One region of the Streptomyces sp. NPDC038707 genome, then DNA from elsewhere that is predicted to be linked to it. Evidence: riboswitches for the same ligand, from Rfam matches in the RefSeq annotation. Region 1 holds a riboswitch; each other region holds the start of a gene.
The links. Region 1 has a riboswitch for cyclic di-AMP ahead of AB0E62_RS24450 (transglycosylase SLT domain-containing protein). Riboswitches for the same ligand answer to the same signal wherever they lie in the genome.

Region 1 (5,552 bases):
GCGGTGGCGACGGACGTCCAGCCCTCGCCGAGGACATCCAGCTCCCCGCCGCGCAGGCCCCCGGCGAGGTCATCGCCGTGCTTCGGGGCCGGTCGCCCGGTCGCCGTGTCCTTCTCCTCGGTGACCTTCGCGCCCTTCGGCGGGACGAAGTCGAAGGTGGAGGCGGCCGGTCGGCCGAACGAGACCTGGGTGAAGCCCGCGTCGACCACGGCCGCCCCGCCGCTCCTCGGCGTCAGCGTGAACTTCAGCGGCAGCCAGGTCTTCGCGTCCACGGCGATGCTGATCGCGCCGACCGTGGTACCGGACTGCCGGGGCCGGATCAGCAGCTTGTAGGCGTCGCGGCCGGCGACCTGCGCGGTGCCGTCGACGGTGACGGACGTGGTGTCGTCCACCGCCTTCAGCGCCTCGTCGGCGAAGTCCCCGGGCGTGGCCGGCGGCCCGTCCCGGCGCTCCTTGCCGGAGTCGGCCGCGGTGGAGTGGTAGACCTCGTTGCTCTTGCTGTCGTAGCCCCAGACGTCCTTGCCGTCGTGGATGAGGCTGTACTCTGCGCCGCGCTCCAGCAGCGACACCTTCTGCCGGTCCGGGCCGTCGGCGGCGACCCGCAGGGTGTGCGTCCCGGACACCAGCTCGGTGAGCCGGGACCGGGGGTCGGCGGAGGAGCCGTCGCCCTTGCCGGAGCCGCCCTGTCCCGCGCCGGAGAGCAGGCCGTCCTCCAGGCCGCCGAGGTCGGGCAGGCCGAGGTCGGTGGAGATCTTCACGGTGCCGGACAGCTGCTGCACGTCCGACCTGGCCATCTTCTCGATGAGCTGCTGTGCGGTGATCTTCGGCAGGTCGGGGTCGCCGGAGTCGGCGAGCGCCGGGACGAGCCCGATCGTGGCCGCCGCCACCCCCACCACCGCGACGGGAACGGCATACCGGGCGGCCTTGCGCGGGCGGGAGCGCGCGGCCCCGTCCCGCGCGGCGTCCTGGTGCCCGGCGCCCACTGCGTCGTCGGATTCGTACGGTGCCATGTGTGCCTTACCTCCGTCGTCGGCGGCGGCTGCTCTCACGCTGGTCAACCCTGAGCCGCCATTCTCACCCGAATCGGTGAGGAGTGGTGATTTCTGCGGCTTCCATGGGACCAAATCGGCGGCGCGGAAGCGTCACCCCTCGGAGGCAACTGCGTCTACGCCTGCGGTATGACACCCGACGGCCATGTCCTCCTCCGACCCGTAGGGGTCGCAGAGCAGGGCGCAGGGGACGCTGCGTCCATCCGGGGGACGCGGGGGGACGCCGGGGTCCGGCGGGACGGGCGGGAAGCGGCCGGCGCGCGGGCCGGGCCGGGTCAGCCGGCGCGGTGGACCACCGCGTCGCACAGCTCCACCAGCACGGCCTTGGCGTCGCACTCCGGCAGCGGGGCCAGCGCGGCCCGTGCCTCCTGCGCGTACCGCACCGTGTCCCGGCGGGCCTGCTCCAGCGCGGGGTGGGCGCGCAGCGCGGCCAGCGCCCGGGCGTGCCGGTCGTCGTCGCCGAGGTCGGAGTCCAGCAGCTCGCACAGCGCGATGTCCTCGGCCAGGCCGAGCCGGGCGGCCCGTTCGCGCAGCCGGAGCACCGGCAGCGTCGGGATGCCCTCGCGCAGGTCGGTGCCCGGGGTCTTGCCGGACTCGTGGGAGTCGGAGGCGATGTCCAGGACGTCGTCCGCCAGCTGGAAGGCGACCCCGAGCCGTTCGCCGTACTGGGTGAGCACGTCCACGACCCGCTCGCCGGCGCCGGACATCATCGCGCCGAACCGGCAGGCCACCGCCACCAGGGAGCCGGTCTTGCCGGCCAGGACGTCCAGGTAGTGCTCGACCGGGTCACGGCCGTCCGAGGGACCCGCGGTCTCCAGGATCTGCCCGGTGACCAGCCGTTCGAACGCCAGGGCCTGCACCCGCACCGCCTCCGGGCCGAGGTCGGCGAGGATCTGGGAGGCACGGGCGAAGAGGAAGTCACCGGTGAGGACCGCGACGGAGTTGCCCCAGCGGGTGTTCGCGCTGTCCACCCCGCGCCGCACGGCCGCCTCGTCCATGACGTCGTCGTGGTACAGCGTCGCCAGGTGGGTCAGCTCCACGACCACGGCCGACGGCACGACCCCCGGCGCGTACGGGTCGCCGAACTGGGCGGCGAGCATCACGAGCAGTGGCCGGAATCGTTTCCCGCCGGCCCGCACGAGGTGCTGCGCGGCCTCGGTGATGAACGGGACCTCGCTCTTGGTGGCATCGAGCAAGCCTTCCTCGACAGCCGCCAATCCGGCCTGGACATCGGCTTCCAGAGCCTGGTCCCGCACGCTCAGCCCGAACGGCCCGACGACGGTCACGAGGGGTCTCCTGTCTGCTGGTGTCTGCTGGCGATTACACGGTTTGTCGATAGGTCGCTGCCATCACTCAAGTCAGCGTATCCGGTCCTGTTTCGATCACCGATAGCGCCCACCGGTCCAGCCCGGGTGGTATCGGACCATGACCGGCATCGTTTTGATCACACGGTAATAAGGGACATATATTGACTTAAAGGTAATCTGGATACCGTGTCGCGACCTCTCCACACCTTCCTCACTTCACTTCGCCCCCTTCGGCCGCTACACCCCCCATGTCTGGTTTGAAGTATTTTGCTATTTCGTGAATTGGGTCACGTGTCAGGCCGTACCGCGCCACCAACCCCTCCCCCCGCCACCCCTTGCCCCGTCGGCGAGTTGAGGATGCGCCACCGTAAAGGATCAAGCACCCCATACGATGCCGATCAAGGTCAAACAGCGCATTGCATGAATCCGGTACTTGTTCCCGACATGTGCTCTCGCATACGTTCCGGGCCGTCGGGCGGACGCCGAATCCTGCCGCCGCCCGCGTAACCCATTCACGAACCCATTCGTACGGCAGGAGCGGGGGACCCAGGTAAGTCGCCGCGCCGGACGGCATCCGCCGCGCCGGAACGGCTCGGGGTGAAGCCGTGCCTCCTTCCGGGCACGGCCGGGCACCTCCCCGCCCGAACCCGACAGCTCACCTCGCAGGCGCCGGAGAGGATCTTTCGATGTCTGCTGCCGCTCAGCACCGCCGTACCGGGAACACCCGCCTCATCCGCACCCTCGCCGCCGCCTGCACCGGCGCCGCCGCCCTCGCCCTGCCGATCGTCGGCGCGTCCGGCGCCTTCGCCGCCACCACCGCGGCCCCGGCCGTGGGCACCACCCCCGCCGGCTACCCGGACAACCTCGACGGCTGGATCCGCGAGTCGCTCGCGATCATGGCCGAGAAGAAGATCCCGGGCACCTACAACGGCATCTACCGCAACGTCGTCCGCGAGTCCTCCGGCAACCCCGCGGCCATCAACCTCTGGGACTCCAACGCGGCCAAGGGCATCCCGTCCAAGGGCCTGCTCCAGGTCATCGACCCGACCTTCAACGCGTACCACGTCGCCGGGACGTCCTTCGACATCTACGACCCGGTCGCGAACATCACCGCCGCCTGCAACTACGCGGCGGCCCGCTACGGCTCGATCGACAACGTGTTCGGCGCCTACTGACGCACCCGCCGCCCGCCGCGGTCCGTCCGCCCGCCCGGTCGCCCCGCCGCCGGGCCCCCGCCGCGGTCAGGCGGCCGGGAAGAGTCTTTCGAGGACGACGGCGACGCCGTCGTCCTCGTTCGACACCGTCACCTCGTCGGCCACCGCCTTCAGCTCCGGATGCGCGCCGGCCATGGCGACCCCGCGCGCCGCCCAGCGGAACATCGGGATGTCGTTGGGCATGTCACCGAAGGCGAGGGCCCGTTCGGCACCGGTCCCCAGCCGCTCGGCGGCCAGCGCCAGCCCGGTCGCCTTCGTCACCCCGCTCGGCTGGAGCTCCACGGTGCCCGGCCCCGACATGGTGACGTTCGCCAGCGAGCCCACCGCCGCGCGCGCCACGGCCGCCAGCTCGTCGTCGGACAGCTCGGCGTGCCGCAGCAGCACCTTGCTGATCGGCCGGGCCCACAGTTCGGCGCGCCGGGCGACCCGCACCGCGGGCAGCGTCGGGTGCGGCATCCGGTAGCCGGGCTCGATGAGCGTCAGCCCGTCCTCGCCGTCCTGGTCGACCGCCGCGTACACCTGCCCCACCTCCGCCTCGACCTTGCCGAGCGCGGTCTCCGCCAGCTCCCGGTCCAGCCGCACCGACCACAGCAGCCGGCCGGCCCCGGCGTCGTAGACCTGCGCGCCCTGCCCGCACACCGCCAGACCGGTGCAGCCGAGGCGCGTGAGCAGGGGCCGTACCCGCGGCGCCGGGCGGCCGGTGACCACCAGATGCCGGGCCCCGGCCCGCGCCACCCGCGCGAGCGCGGCGCGCGACCGGTCGGAGACGGTGTCGTCGCCGCGCAGCAGCGTTCCGTCCAGGTCAGTGGCGATGAGGGCATATGCCGGGGTGGGTGCCATGCCCAGAGAATACGGACCCCGGGCCCCGCCGACCCCTCCCTCGTGGCCCGCACCCGCCGTACCGCGCGCCCCCAAGTGCCGCCCGGGGACGACTTCCTGACACACGCGCGCCGGACCGCCGTGGGCCCGCGCGAGCACCCTTTCGGGCAAGCACCAAGGCACCGGGACCACTGCCCATGACACGCGTGTCGGCCGTAACGTGTGGCCCGACCACATGGAACGCTTCGCCATGCATGGCACGGATGAGAGTGAGGCAGCACCCATGCCCCCCTTCGACGTCCCCGAGGGCGACCCCTTCGGCCCGCACAACCTCCCCTATGGCGTGTTCTCGCCCACCGGCAGCACGGAGCGGAGGATCGGCGTCCGGCTCGGGAACCACGTCCTCGACGCGGGCGCCGCGGCGGCGGCGGCCGGCTCGCCCCACCAGGCGCTGCTCGCCGCCCCCACCCTCAACCCGCTGCTGGCCGCCGGCCGCGCCACCTGGTCCCGGGTACGGCGCGACGTCACGTCCTGGGTCACCGACCCGGCGCACCGCCCGACGGTCGAGCCCCTGTTCCGTCCCCTGTCCGAGGTGACCCTGCACCTGCCCTTCGAGGTCGCGGACTACGTCGACTTCTACGCCTCGGAACACCACGCCCGCAACGTCGGCCGGATCTTCCGCCCGGACGCCGAGGACAGCCTCACCCCCAACTGGAAGCACCTGCCGATCGGTTACCACGGCCGCGCCGGCACGGTCGTCGTCTCCGGCACGGACGTCGTACGGCCGTCCGGGCAGCGCAAGGGCCCGGCCGACCCGGCGCCCGTCTTCGGCCCGTCGGTCCGCCTCGACATCGAGGCCGAGGTCGGCTTCGTCGTGGGCGTGCCCTCGCGGCAGGGCCGTCCGGTGGCGCTCGGCGACTTCCGCGAGCACGTCTTCGGGCTGTGCCTGCTCAACGACTGGTCCGCGCGGGACGTCCAGGCCTGGGAGTACGTCCCGCTCGGCCCGTTCCTCGGCAAGTCCTTCGCGACCTCGGTGTCGGCGTGGATCACCCCGCTGGAGGCGCTGGAGCACGCGCGCGTGGCACCGCCGGAGCGCACCCACCCGCTGCTGCCCTACCTGGACGACACGGACCCCGGCGTGGAACCCGGCGGCTACGACCTCC
Region 2 (5,552 bases), on a different contig from region 1:
TGTAGAGGCCGATGCCCCGGCCCTCCTGGCGGAGGTACAGCAGGATCCCGCCGCGGCCGGCGATGCGCTCGACCGCCTCGCGCAGCTGCGGACCGCAGTCGCAGCGGGCCGAGCCGAAGACGTCCCCGGTCAGGCACTCGGAGTGCAGCCGCACCAGCGGGACCCGGCCGGGGTCGCCCAGGACGACGGCGAGGTGCTCCCGGCCGTCGGTGAGGCCGTGGAAGGTGACCAGGTCCGCGTCGGCGCGGTAGCCGTCGGCGAAGCGCAGCGGTACCCGGACGCGGGCACGCGGGGTGGCGGCGGGGATGTCGGGCATGCGGATCCCTCTGAGGCGGGTGCTTCAGATTTGAAGCAAGGGTACGGGGGACCCTACCGCATGCTTAAAAATTAAAGCGACGACCCTCGCCGAGCAGCCGGTGCGACACCGGGGCGACGGGGTCAGGAACACGCTGACCGGCGCCGCCAGGGAACGTCGTCCGCCCCCGGCGCGGCCCCCTCTCCCTGCAGCCCGTGCGCGATCCCCGCGCAGATCGCCTCCAGTTGCCCCACCTGCTCCTCGGTGAGCCGGTCGAACAGCAGCGCGCGGACCGTCTCGACGTGCCCGGGCGCCGTACGCTCCAGGACGGCCGTCCCCTCCTCCGTCAGCACCGCGAGCGAGGCGCGCCTGTCCGTGGCGCAGTTCTCCCGGCGCACCAGGCCGTCCCGCTCCAGCCGGTTCACCGCGTACGTCAGCCGGCTCCGGGTGATCTTCAGCGTCTCGGCGAGGTCGGTCATGCGCAGCCGCCGGCCGGGGGCGTCGGAGAGGTTGGCCAGCACCGAGTAGAACAGGTGCGGCATGCCGCCCTCCTGCTGGAGCTGCCGGTCGATCGCGTCCTCCAGGAGGCGGGAGGCGGCCATGTAGGCGCGCCAGGCGCGCTGCTCCTCGGGCGTCAGCCAGCGGGTCGTCATGCCGCCAGTGTAAGTTTGTTTAAAACTTGAACCAAGCCGTCCGTGGTCCGCCTCACCGCCGGCTCCGCCCGCCCGCCCCGGAGGAAAGAGCGCCGATGCCCCTGCCGTACGTGTTGCTGTCCGCCGCCGTCTCCCTCGACGGCTGCCTGGACGACACCGGTCCCGAACGGCTGCTGCTGTCCGGCCCGGCCGACTTCGACCGGGTCGACGGGGTCCGGGCCGGTGCCGACGCCGTCCTGGTCGGCGCCGGCACGATCCGCGCCGACAACCCCCGCCTGCTGGTCCGCTCGGCCGAGCGGCGCGCGGCCCGGCGTGCGGAGGGCCGCCCGGAGCACCCGCTGAAGGTCGCCGTCACCGGCTCAGGCGATCTCGACCCGGCGGCGCGGTTCTGGCACACCGGCGGCGACAAGCTCGTCTGTACGACCGACCAGGGCGCCGTACGGGCCACCCGCCTCCTCGGGGACACCGCCGACGTCGTCCCGCTCGGTCCCGCCCTGGACTGGCGGGTCCTGCTGGAGCACCTGTACGACGCGCGCGGGGTGCGGCGCCTGTTGGTCGAGGGCGGCGGCACGGTGCACACCCAGCTTCTCCAGCAGGGCCTGGCCGACGAGCTCCAGCTCGTCCTCGCCCCGCTGCTGGTCGGTGACCCGGCGGCCCCGCGGCTGTTCGGCCCGGGCGCCTACCCGGGCGGACGGCTGCGGCTGCTGGACACCCGCCGGATCGAGGACGTCGTCCTGATGCGCTACGCGCCCACGGCTCCCGGGACCGGTACGGCCGCCACCGCCGCCGACCGCCACTGGCTGCGCACCGCCTGTGAACTGGCGGCCCTGTGCCCGCCCTCGCGGACGGCGTTCAGCGTGGGTGCGGTCGTGGTCGCCGCCGACGGCACGGAGCTGGCCCGGGGGTACTCGCGCGAGGGCGGCGACCCGGTGGTGCACGCGGAGGAGGCGGCGCTCGCGAAGACCGGCCCGGACGACCCGCGGCTGCCCGGCGCCACGGTGTACTCCAGCCTGGAGCCGTGCGCCCGCCGCGCCTCCCGGCCGGCGCCCTGTGCGGAGCTGATCCTGCGGGCGGGGGTGCGCCGGGTGGTCACCGCCTGGCGGGAGCCCGACACCTTCGTGGCGGCGGCGGACGGCACGGGGGTGCTGACGGCGGCGGGCGCCCGGGTCGTCGTCCTGCCGGAGCTGGAGGACCTCGCGAAGGCGCCGAACGGGCATCTGCCGGGCTGAGCCGGACCGGGCGCCCGGGGCACCGGGGCACCGGGGGCACCGGGGGCGCACATACACCCAGGGCCCGGAATCCTTGGGATTCCGGGCCCTGGGCCTTCAGTAGCGGGGACAGGATTTGAACCTGCGACCTCTGGGTTATGAGCCCAGCGAGCTACCGAGCTGCTCCACCCCGCGTCGTTGTGACTCCAGTGTACGTCATCCGCGGGATGGTTCGCACACCGGTTTCGGCGGGCCCCCGGCCGGGCGGGCACAAGAGTCACGCAAGGTGATCGGGTGAGCGCAGTCCGCATAACATCTGAGTCACCATCAAAATCGCGAGTGACTGCTGACCGTTTCTGAGTGTCGATCACTTTGCCCGACTTGACGGGATAGTTGCTGATAACTCCACCGGTAAAAACGTTAATGATCAAGGGGACCGGCTTGGAAAGTGACTGTCAGGTCTATTAACGTTCGATAACGCAGCGCGGTCGTCCCAGCCGTCACAAGAGGCGGCTCCGTGCGCACGCGCCGAATCCCGCGAGGGAACCGGGGAACCACCACTTTGGGGTGAATCACGCGGATACCCGCCGTGTACTCACGCGAGTCCACGACCGGTATACGCGCGTAGGAGACCTTCCTGCTCCGAACCCGTCAGCTAACCCGGTAGGCGGAGGAAGGAAAGGAGCGCGCCCGCGTGGCGTCCAACCGGCCTGGCCCCGAAGCCCCGTCCATACCGGCACAGCCCGAGAGCGAGCCCGAGGTCTTCGGCTTCGGTGCCTACCGTGCCGACGAGGGCCCGTGGGAGGAGTGGAACCCCACCGAGGACTCCGTCGCCCCGGTCCGCGGCCGGCACCGGGTCGCCAAGCAGCGCGGCGGCTTCGCCCGCAGCTCCACCGTCCTCGGCGTCGGTGTCATGGCCGCGGTCGGCGCGGGCGGCATGGCCAGCGCCGACGACGGCAAGGCGCCCGTCTCCCTCTCCATGCCGGACCTGCCCTCGGTCGGCTCCCTCCTCCACGACGGTTCCGACGACGACCGGCCCGCCGAGGCCGCCGCGGCCACCACGCTCGCCACCGTCGCCGTGACCTCCGACACCGGCCAGGACAGCGCCGACGCGGGCGAGGTGCTGCGCAACCGGATCATGGCGCAGGCCGAGCAGCAGCAGGGCCAGGCCGACAGCAAGGCCGCCGCCGCCGCGCTCGCCGCCGCCGAGAAGCAGACCGCCGCGGCCGCCGCCCAGGCCGAGCAGCAGGCCGCCGCCCAGGCCGCCGCCGCCAAGGAGAAGGCGGAGGCCCAGGCGGAGAAGGCGGAAGCCGAGGCGAAGAAGGCGGCGGAGGAGAAGCGGCTGGCCGCGCTGGCCCGGCAGTACGCGCTGCCCACCTCCTCGTACACGATCACCTCGACGTTCGGGCAGGCCGGCTCGATGTGGTCCTCCGGCCACCACACCGGCCTCGACTTCGCCGCCCCCACCGGCACCCTGATCAAGGCCGTGCACAGCGGCACGATCACCGAGGCGGGCTGGGCCGGCGCGTACGGCTACCGCACCGTCCTGACCCTGGACGACGGCACCGAGCTGTGGTTCTGCCACCAGTCCTCGGTCAATGTCACGGCCGGTCAGAAGGTCGCCACCGGTGAGGTCATCGGCCGTGTCGGCGCCACCGGCAACGTCACCGGCCCGCACCTGCACTTCGAGGTCCACCCCGGCGGCTCCCCCACCGGCATCGACCCGATGGCATGGCTGCGCGACAAGGGCCTCACCCCCTGACGACCAGGGGCCTCACCCCTCACGACGAGGGGCCTCACCCCTCACGACGAGGGCCCTCACCCTGACGGCTCATCCCAGGAAAGCGGGAATCCGGCGCCGGCGGCGGGATGCGATCAGCCTCCGCCGGTGTTGGCATGACGTATGACGTCACTTCGTAAGCTCGGCTCCTCCGACCTGGAAGTCTTCCCGCTCTCCCTGGGCGGCAACGTCTTCGGCTGGACCGCCGACGAGCAGACCTCCTTCGCCGTCCTCGACGCCTACACCGCGGCCGGCGGCAACTTCGTCGACACCGCAGACGTGTACTCGGCCTGGGTCGACGGCAACAAGGGCGGCGAGTCCGAGACCATCCTCGGCAAGTGGCTGAAGGCCCGCGGCAACCGCTCCGACGTGGTCGTCGCGACCAAGGTCAGCCAGCACCCCGAGTTCCAGGGCCTGTCCGCCGCCAACATCAAGGCCGCCGCCGACGCCTCGCTGCGCCGCCTGGGCACCGACTACATCGACCTCTACTACACCCACTTCGACCAGCCCGAGGTGCCGGTCGAGGAGATCATCGGCGCGCTGGACGAGCTGGTGAAGGCCGGCAAGGTCCGGCACATCGCCGCCTCCAACATCAGCGCCGAGCGCCTGCGCGCGTCCCTGGAGTTCTCCGACCGCGAGGGCCTCGCCCGCTACGTCGCCGTCCAGCCGCACTACAACCTGGTCTCCCGCGACACCTACGAGGGCCCGCTCCAGGCGGTCGCCGCCGCCGAGGGCCTGTCCGCGGTTCCGTACTTCGCGCTGGCCTCGGGCTTCCTGACCGGCAAGTACCGGCCCGGCGCGACGGTGGACAGCGCCCGCGCCGACCGGGTCCAGGACTACGTGGCCTCCGAGCGCGGGCAGCGGGTGCTGGCCGCCCTGGACGAGGTCGCCGCCGCCCACGAGGCCCCGGTCGCCACGGTCGCCCTGGCCTGGCTGGCCGCCCAGCCGACGGTCACCGCCCCCATCGCCTCCGCCCGCACCCCGGAGCAGCTTCCCGCCCTGCTCGGCGTGGCGGAGCTGAAGCTGACCGACGCGGAGGTCGCGCAGCTGACGGAGGCCTCGGCCTAGTCCGCCGTCACGGCGGCGCGGCCCGGCGGCGCCGTCCGCACGGGTGCCCCGCGGTCAGGTCCGGTACGGGTCGTACGGGGCGTACGTCACCGCCGGGTATCCGTACGGCGCCGCCGGCCGGTACACCGGGGCCGGCGCGGCGGCCCGGCTCGCGTACTCCAGCGCCGGCCGGGCCACGTGCCGCCGCCGCCACAGCTCCTCCAGCAGCTCCCGCTCCCGCACGGTGAAGTCCGCCCCGGCCCTGCCCGCGCGCCCGCGCCACCGCAGGAAGGCGAGCGAGGTGGCGTAGCCCTCGTAGCGGGCCACCTCGCGGGCCGCGGGGCGGCCGTGGTGGTGCCGGGCGTAGTCCCGGGCCATCCGGCGCGCCCGCATCGACCCGAGCGCGAACGGCTCGCCCGGCCCCAGCCACCCGGCCAGCACATACGCCGGGAGCTCCGCCCGCACGGTGCGCAGCTCCCGCTGCCGGGTCCAGACCGCGAGCCAGGTCACCAGCCCGAACGCGGGCACCATGAAGCCGCCGTAGACGGCGAAGAACCCGTACTGACCGA
Region 3 (5,552 bases), on a different contig from region 1:
GACTGCTTGGCCGCGCCGGGGTCGACGACCACGTACCCGGTCTCGCCGGGCCGTACGTAGTGCAGCCGGCGACGGATCTGCTGCTCGGCGTAGGCGTCGTCCTGCCAGCGCGCCTTGAGGTCCCGCAGTTGCTCGACCCGCTCGCGGGCCTGCCGCTGCCGGTGCTGGAGGTCGGCGATCTCCGCGCGCTGGGAGACGTACTGCCGCATCGGGTAGGCGAGGGCGACGACCATCGTGCACAGCACCAGCGCGAGCAGCGCCGCGCGGCCGGTGAGCCGGGAGCGGCGGGCCTGCCGTTTGCTCTGCGAGCGGTAGACGCGGGCCGCGGTCTGCTCGCCGAGCAGCCTGATCCTGGTCGCGGTGGAGAACCGGTCACGGTCCTTCACGCCCATCTTCCCCGCCTCCCGTCACACGCGCGTACGTCCCCGGACACGGTACGGGACCGGGTCCGGGGACGTACGTACGACTGGCTAGGACTTGCCCCAGGTGGGGTCGGCTCAGCCCTTGCTGTGCCTACTGGTTCGCGGAGCGAAACCGCGGGAAGGCGCTGCGGCCGGCGTACACCGCGGCGTCGTCGAGGATCTCCTCGATGCGCAGCAGCTGGTTGTACTTGGCGACGCGCTCGGAGCGGGCCGGGGCGCCGGTCTTGATCTGACCGCAGTTGGTGGCGACGGCCAGGTCGGCGATGGTGACGTCCTCGGTCTCGCCCGAGCGGTGGGACATCATGCACTTGAAGCCGTTGCGCTGGGCCAGCTCGACGGCGTCCAGGGTCTCGGTCAGCGAGCCGATCTGGTTGACCTTGACCAGCAGGGCGTTGGCGGCGCCCTCCTCGATGCCCCGGGCCAGGCGCTCCGGGTTGGTGACGAACAGGTCGTCGCCGACGAGCTGGACCTTGTCACCGAGCTTGTCGGTGATGGTCTTCCAGCCCTCCCAGTCGTCCTCGAACAGCGGGTCCTCGATGGAGACCAGCGGGTACGCCTCGACCAGCTCGGCGTAGTACTCGGTCATCTCGGCGGCGGTGCGGTTCTTGCCCTCGAAGACGTACGAGCCGTCCTTGTAGAACTCGGACGCGGCGACGTCGAGCGCCAGGGCGATCTGCTCGCCGGGGGTGTAGCCGGCCTCCTTGATCGCCTCGAGGATGAGGTCCAGGGCCTCGCGGTTGGAGCCGAGGTTCGGGGCGAAGCCGCCCTCGTCGCCGAGGCCGGTGGACAGGCCCTTGTTCTTCAGGACCTTCTTCAGGGTGTGGTAGACCTCGGTGCCCCAGCGCAGGGCCTCGGAGAAGGACTCCGCGCCGATCGGGGCGATCATGAACTCCTGGATGTCCACGTTGGAGTCGGCGTGCGAGCCGCCGTTCAGGATGTTCATCATCGGCACCGGCAGCAGGTGCGCGTTCGGGCCGCCCAGGTAACGGAAGAGCGGCAGGTCGCTGGCCTCGGAGGCGGCGTGGGCGACGGCGAGCGAGACGCCGAGGATGGCGTTGGCGCCGAGGGAGCCCTTGTTGTCGGTGGCGTCCAGGTCGAACATGGCCTGGTCGATCAGGCGCTGCTCGGTGGCGTCGTAGCCGACCAGCTCGGGGCCGATCTGCTCGATGACGGCGAGAACAGCCTTCTCGACGCCCTTGCCCTGGTAGCGGTTCGGGTCACCGTCGCGCAGCTCGATGGCCTCGAAGGCGCCGGTCGAGGCGCCGGACGGCACGGCGGCACGACCCGTGCTGCCGTCGTCGAGGCCGACCTCGACCTCGACCGTGGGGTTGCCTCGGGAGTCCAGGATTTCCCGGGCTACGACGACGTCGATGGACGGCACGAGCATCTCCTTCTTGGATGTGACGCTGGAAGTGCGGGGCTGGTGTGCCTTGCGACTAGAGCCTAACCGTCCCGGGCCGCTCGGCCCGCGACCGACCGCCCCGTGGACAGGGCGACCGTACCTTTTGTTTCAGCTCAAAACAAAGGTCCGGATCGCTCCGGGGCCAGGACGCCTCTCCGGGGGCGTTGAGCGGGCGCGCCGGGGCGGGGGCGGGGCGTTGAGCGGGCGCGCCGGGGCGGGGGCGCCGGGCGGGCACCTCGGGACGGGGGCGCCGGGGGCAGGCACCTCGAGGCGGGGCGCCGGGGCGGGGCCGCTGGGCAGACACGCCGGGGCGGGGGCGCCGGGCGGGCACCCCGGGACGGGGCCACCGGGCGGGCACCCCGGGACGGGGGCGCCAGGGCAGGCACCCCGGAACGGGGCCGCCGGGCAGACACACCGGGGCGGTGGCGCCGGGCGGGCACGCCGGAACGGGGCCACCGGGGCACGCACCCCGGAACAGGGCCACCCGGGCAGGCACCCCGGAACGGGGCCGCCGGGGCAGGCACCCCCGGGACGGGGCCGCCGGGGCAGGCACCTCGGGGCGGGGGCGCCGGGGCGGGGGCGCCGGGCGGGCACCCCGGGACGGGGCCGCCGGGCAGACACGCCGGGGCGGGGGCGCCGGGCGGGCACGCCGGGACGGGGCCACCGGGGCACGCACCCCGGGACGGGGCCACCGGGCAGACACACCGGAACGGGGCCGCCGGGGCAGACACCCCGGAACGGGGCCGCCGGACAGACGCGCCGGGACGGGGGCGCCGGGGCAGGCACCCCGGGACGGGGGCGCCGGGGCAGGCACCCCGGGACGGGGGCGCCGGGCGGGGGCTCTGGGGCGTGTGCGGAAAAACCCCGCCCCGGCGCGTACGGGGGAAGACGCGCCGGGGCGGGGGCCCATGGGGACGGGGGTGGCCCGCACGGGGCCTCGGAGGGGCCGCCGGGATGCGCGGACCCTGGGGGCCCGGGGGCTACTTCAGGTGGAGCTGCTGGCCCGGGTAGATGAGGTCGGCGTCCTGGACGATGTCCTTGTTCAGCTCGAACAGCTTCTGCCAGCCGCCCGCGACCTTGTGCCGGGCGGCGATGGTGCTGAGCGTGTCACCCTGGGCGACCTTGTACTCGCCGTCGCCCTTCTTGACCTTCTTGCCGGTCGGGGTGGTGACGGTCTTGCCCGCGCTGCCACCGGTGCTGCCGGTGCTCGTGCTGTTGCCGGTGCCCGTGCTCTTGTTCGTCGAGGCGGCCGGGCGTTCGGCGGAGCGGGAGGCGGCCTGCTGGTCGGCGGAGCGGGTGGAGGTGCCCGAGCCCTGGGTGGACGACGGGGTGGACGGCGCCGGGGCGCTCGGGGCGGAGCCGTTGTAGGCGGCGCCCGACAGGCCCGTGCCGCAGACCGGCCAGGCACCCTTGCCCTGGGCGGCGAGGACCTTCTCGGCGACGGCTATCTGCTGCGACTTGCTCGCCTTGTCGGCGGTGGAGGCGTACTGCGTGCCGCCGTACGCGGCCCAGGTGGAGGCGGAGAACTGCAGACCGCCGTAGTAGCCGTTGCCGGTGTTGATGGACCAGTTGCCACCGGACTCGCACTGGGCGACCGCGTCCCACTGGGAGGCGGTGGCGGCGGAGGCGTTGCCGGCCGCCATCAGCGGAGCGGCGACGGCGGCACCGGTGACACCGGCGAGCGTGATGGCGCGGACGGCCTTGGACGGACGACGGTGCTTGCCCTTGCCGGTAAACAGCATGGATCGATTCCCCTCACCGACGCCTACGAGGTGAGCTGTCGGGTTCGGGCCGGTTGAGTTGCCCGGCCGCGTCATCCGCTTGCGCGTGACGCGGCTTCACCCCCAGCCGGTCCCAGCTCAACTGCTGGGCCCGGCGCCTACCTTGGGTCCCCCGCTCCTGCCTACGGCGCTTGTTCGCGACGACTGTTCCCGGGCAACCACTGGCAGGATTCGGCGTGGTGGATGCCGGGGCTCGCGGTGAACGAGCGGCCTCGACCGTAGACAGGTGATCGCCGGAATTTCAAAGACGATCAGGGCTTCTGAGACTCATCCCACACTTTCGCCAAACCGGACATTAGGGCGTTAAACAGGACGTCAAGTCCCGCTACTTTGCGCCCGTTTCGCCCTGGACATCCAGGGTCTGACCGGCGGTGATGTGATTCGGGTCGGCGCCGATGGCCTTCTTGTTGCCGGTGTACAACGCGTGCCATCCGCCGTCGACGTCAAGGGAGTCGGCGATGGAGGACAGGGAGTCGCCCTGGCGGACGGTGTAGGTGTCCGGTCCGCGGGAGGCGTGCCGGCCGGACGGGGCCCCGTTCTGACCCTTTGTCACCTTTTCGTCCGCGCTGGGTCCCCGGTGCCGGCCGCCGGTGCCGACGGCGCCGGTGTCGACCAGGCTCCAAGAACCGGCCGCCTGCTGCGGGTTGCGCACGGTCCCGGCGTCCGGGGTGGCCGTCGGGGCCCCTCCGGGAGTCTGGGAGCCGCCGGTGTCGGGCGTGGAGGTCCCGGCGGCCTCGGGGGTGCCGGTCCCGGCGGGACCGGGGGTCGCGTCCGCGCCCTCGCCCGCCGCCTCGCCGGCGTCGTCGGCGGCCTGACCCGCTTCCTTGCCGCCCTTGTCGCCCTTGCCTTCCTTGCCGCTCTTGTTGTTCTTGTCGCCCTTGTCGCCCTTGTCGCCCTTGTCATCCTCGGAGGTGGGCGCCTCGGTCGGCTCCGCGGAGGAACCCGGGCCGGTGCCGGAGCCGGTGGAGGGCGTCGCGTCCGGCCGGCCGGACGGGTCGGAGGTCCCCGGAGTCTTGTCCGTGCCGGAGGTGCCGGCCGGTCCGGACGGGTCCTTCGGGGCACCGGTGTCATGGGAGCCGCCGACGCCCGTGTCGACGTCCACGGACCCCGAGTTCTGCGTCAGACCGGACAGCAGGGCGCAGGTGGCCCAGGGGGCGGTGCCCCGGTCGGCGAGGATCTTCTCGGCGACGGCGATCTGCTGCTGACGGCTGGCCTGGTCGGCGCTGGCCGCGTACTGGCCACCGCCGTACGCGTCCCAGTCGTCCTGCGAGATCTGCAGGCCGCCGTAGTACCCGTTTCCGTTGTCCGCGCTCCAGGAGCCGCCGCTCTCGCACTCGGCCACCTTGTCCCACGTGGTGCCGTCGGCCGCGTTGGCACTCGCGGCGCCGAGGAGCGGGATGGCGATGGCGGAGCCGGTCACTCCGGCCGCGACGAGGAGGGCCGGAGCCTGGCGGGGGCGACGGTGTCGACCGTTCCCGGAGAGCATGCAGAAGCCTTTCGAGCGACAGCAGGACCGGCGCGGCGGTCGAAGCCGCTCGCCGCGCTGATGGGTGAACGTATCGGCAGACGATCACTTGTCACAAGTTCATGCCGCACAGATCACGTGAAGATCACAGAGTTGAGAAAGTGTCACCTTCTCCTGGAGGACCTGTGTTCAGGCGGTCGGCGTGAACTCCACCGGCAGGGTGCGCAGGCCGCGCATGATGAGCCCGCCGCGCCAGCGCAGGTCGGCCGGATCGGCGGCCAGCCGCAGGTCGGGCAGGCGGGTGAACAGGGTGGCCAGCGCGGTCTGCCCCTCCAGCCGGGCGAGCGGCGCGCCCAGGCAGTAGTGGATGCCGTGGCCGTAGCCGAGGTGCTGGTTGTCGCGGCGGCCGAGGTCGAGCACGTCCGGGTCGGCGAACCGCTCCGGGTCCCGGTCGGCGGCGGCGAGGACGACGAGCACCGGGT

Region 2: linked by a shared signal. The riboswitch ahead of AB0E62_RS02655 (M23 family metallopeptidase) and the one ahead of AB0E62_RS24450 (transglycosylase SLT domain-containing protein) in region 1 are both predicted to bind cyclic di-AMP.
Region 3: linked by a shared signal. The riboswitch ahead of AB0E62_RS08465 (transglycosylase family protein) and the one ahead of AB0E62_RS24450 (transglycosylase SLT domain-containing protein) in region 1 are both predicted to bind cyclic di-AMP.

The regions. Positions count from the first base shown of each region.
Region 1 is NZ_JBEZUP010000019.1:7,242-12,793, forward strand. Features, by position in the region: gene AB0E62_RS24440 (DUF2092 domain-containing protein) at 1-1,010, opposite strand, end outside; gene AB0E62_RS24445 (polyprenyl synthetase family protein) at 1,325-2,335, opposite strand; cyclic di-AMP (ydaO/yuaA leader) riboswitch at 2,864-3,040, shown strand; gene AB0E62_RS24450 (transglycosylase SLT domain-containing protein) at 3,043-3,531, shown strand; gene AB0E62_RS24455 (HAD family hydrolase) at 3,598-4,410, opposite strand; gene fahA (fumarylacetoacetase) at 4,673-5,552, shown strand, end outside.
Region 2 is NZ_JBEZUP010000002.1:20,299-25,850, reverse strand. Features, by position in the region: gene ribA (GTP cyclohydrolase II) at 1-316, opposite strand, end outside; gene AB0E62_RS02670 (MarR family transcriptional regulator) at 439-948, opposite strand; gene AB0E62_RS02665 (dihydrofolate reductase family protein) at 1,044-2,177, shown strand; tRNA gene AB0E62_RS02660 (tRNA-Met) at 2,278-2,351, opposite strand; cyclic di-AMP (ydaO/yuaA leader) riboswitch at 2,673-2,843, shown strand; gene AB0E62_RS02655 (M23 family metallopeptidase) at 2,851-3,918, shown strand; gene AB0E62_RS02650 (aldo/keto reductase) at 4,060-5,004, shown strand; gene AB0E62_RS02645 (PrsW family intramembrane metalloprotease) at 5,059-5,552, opposite strand, start outside.
Region 3 is NZ_JBEZUP010000004.1:337,365-342,916, reverse strand. Features, by position in the region: gene AB0E62_RS08475 (septum formation initiator family protein) at 1-392, opposite strand, end outside; gene eno (phosphopyruvate hydratase) at 514-1,803, opposite strand; gene AB0E62_RS08465 (transglycosylase family protein) at 2,805-3,566, opposite strand; cyclic di-AMP (ydaO/yuaA leader) riboswitch at 3,572-3,792, opposite strand; gene AB0E62_RS08460 (transglycosylase family protein) at 3,931-5,091, opposite strand; gene AB0E62_RS08455 (cytochrome P450) at 5,260-5,552, opposite strand, start outside.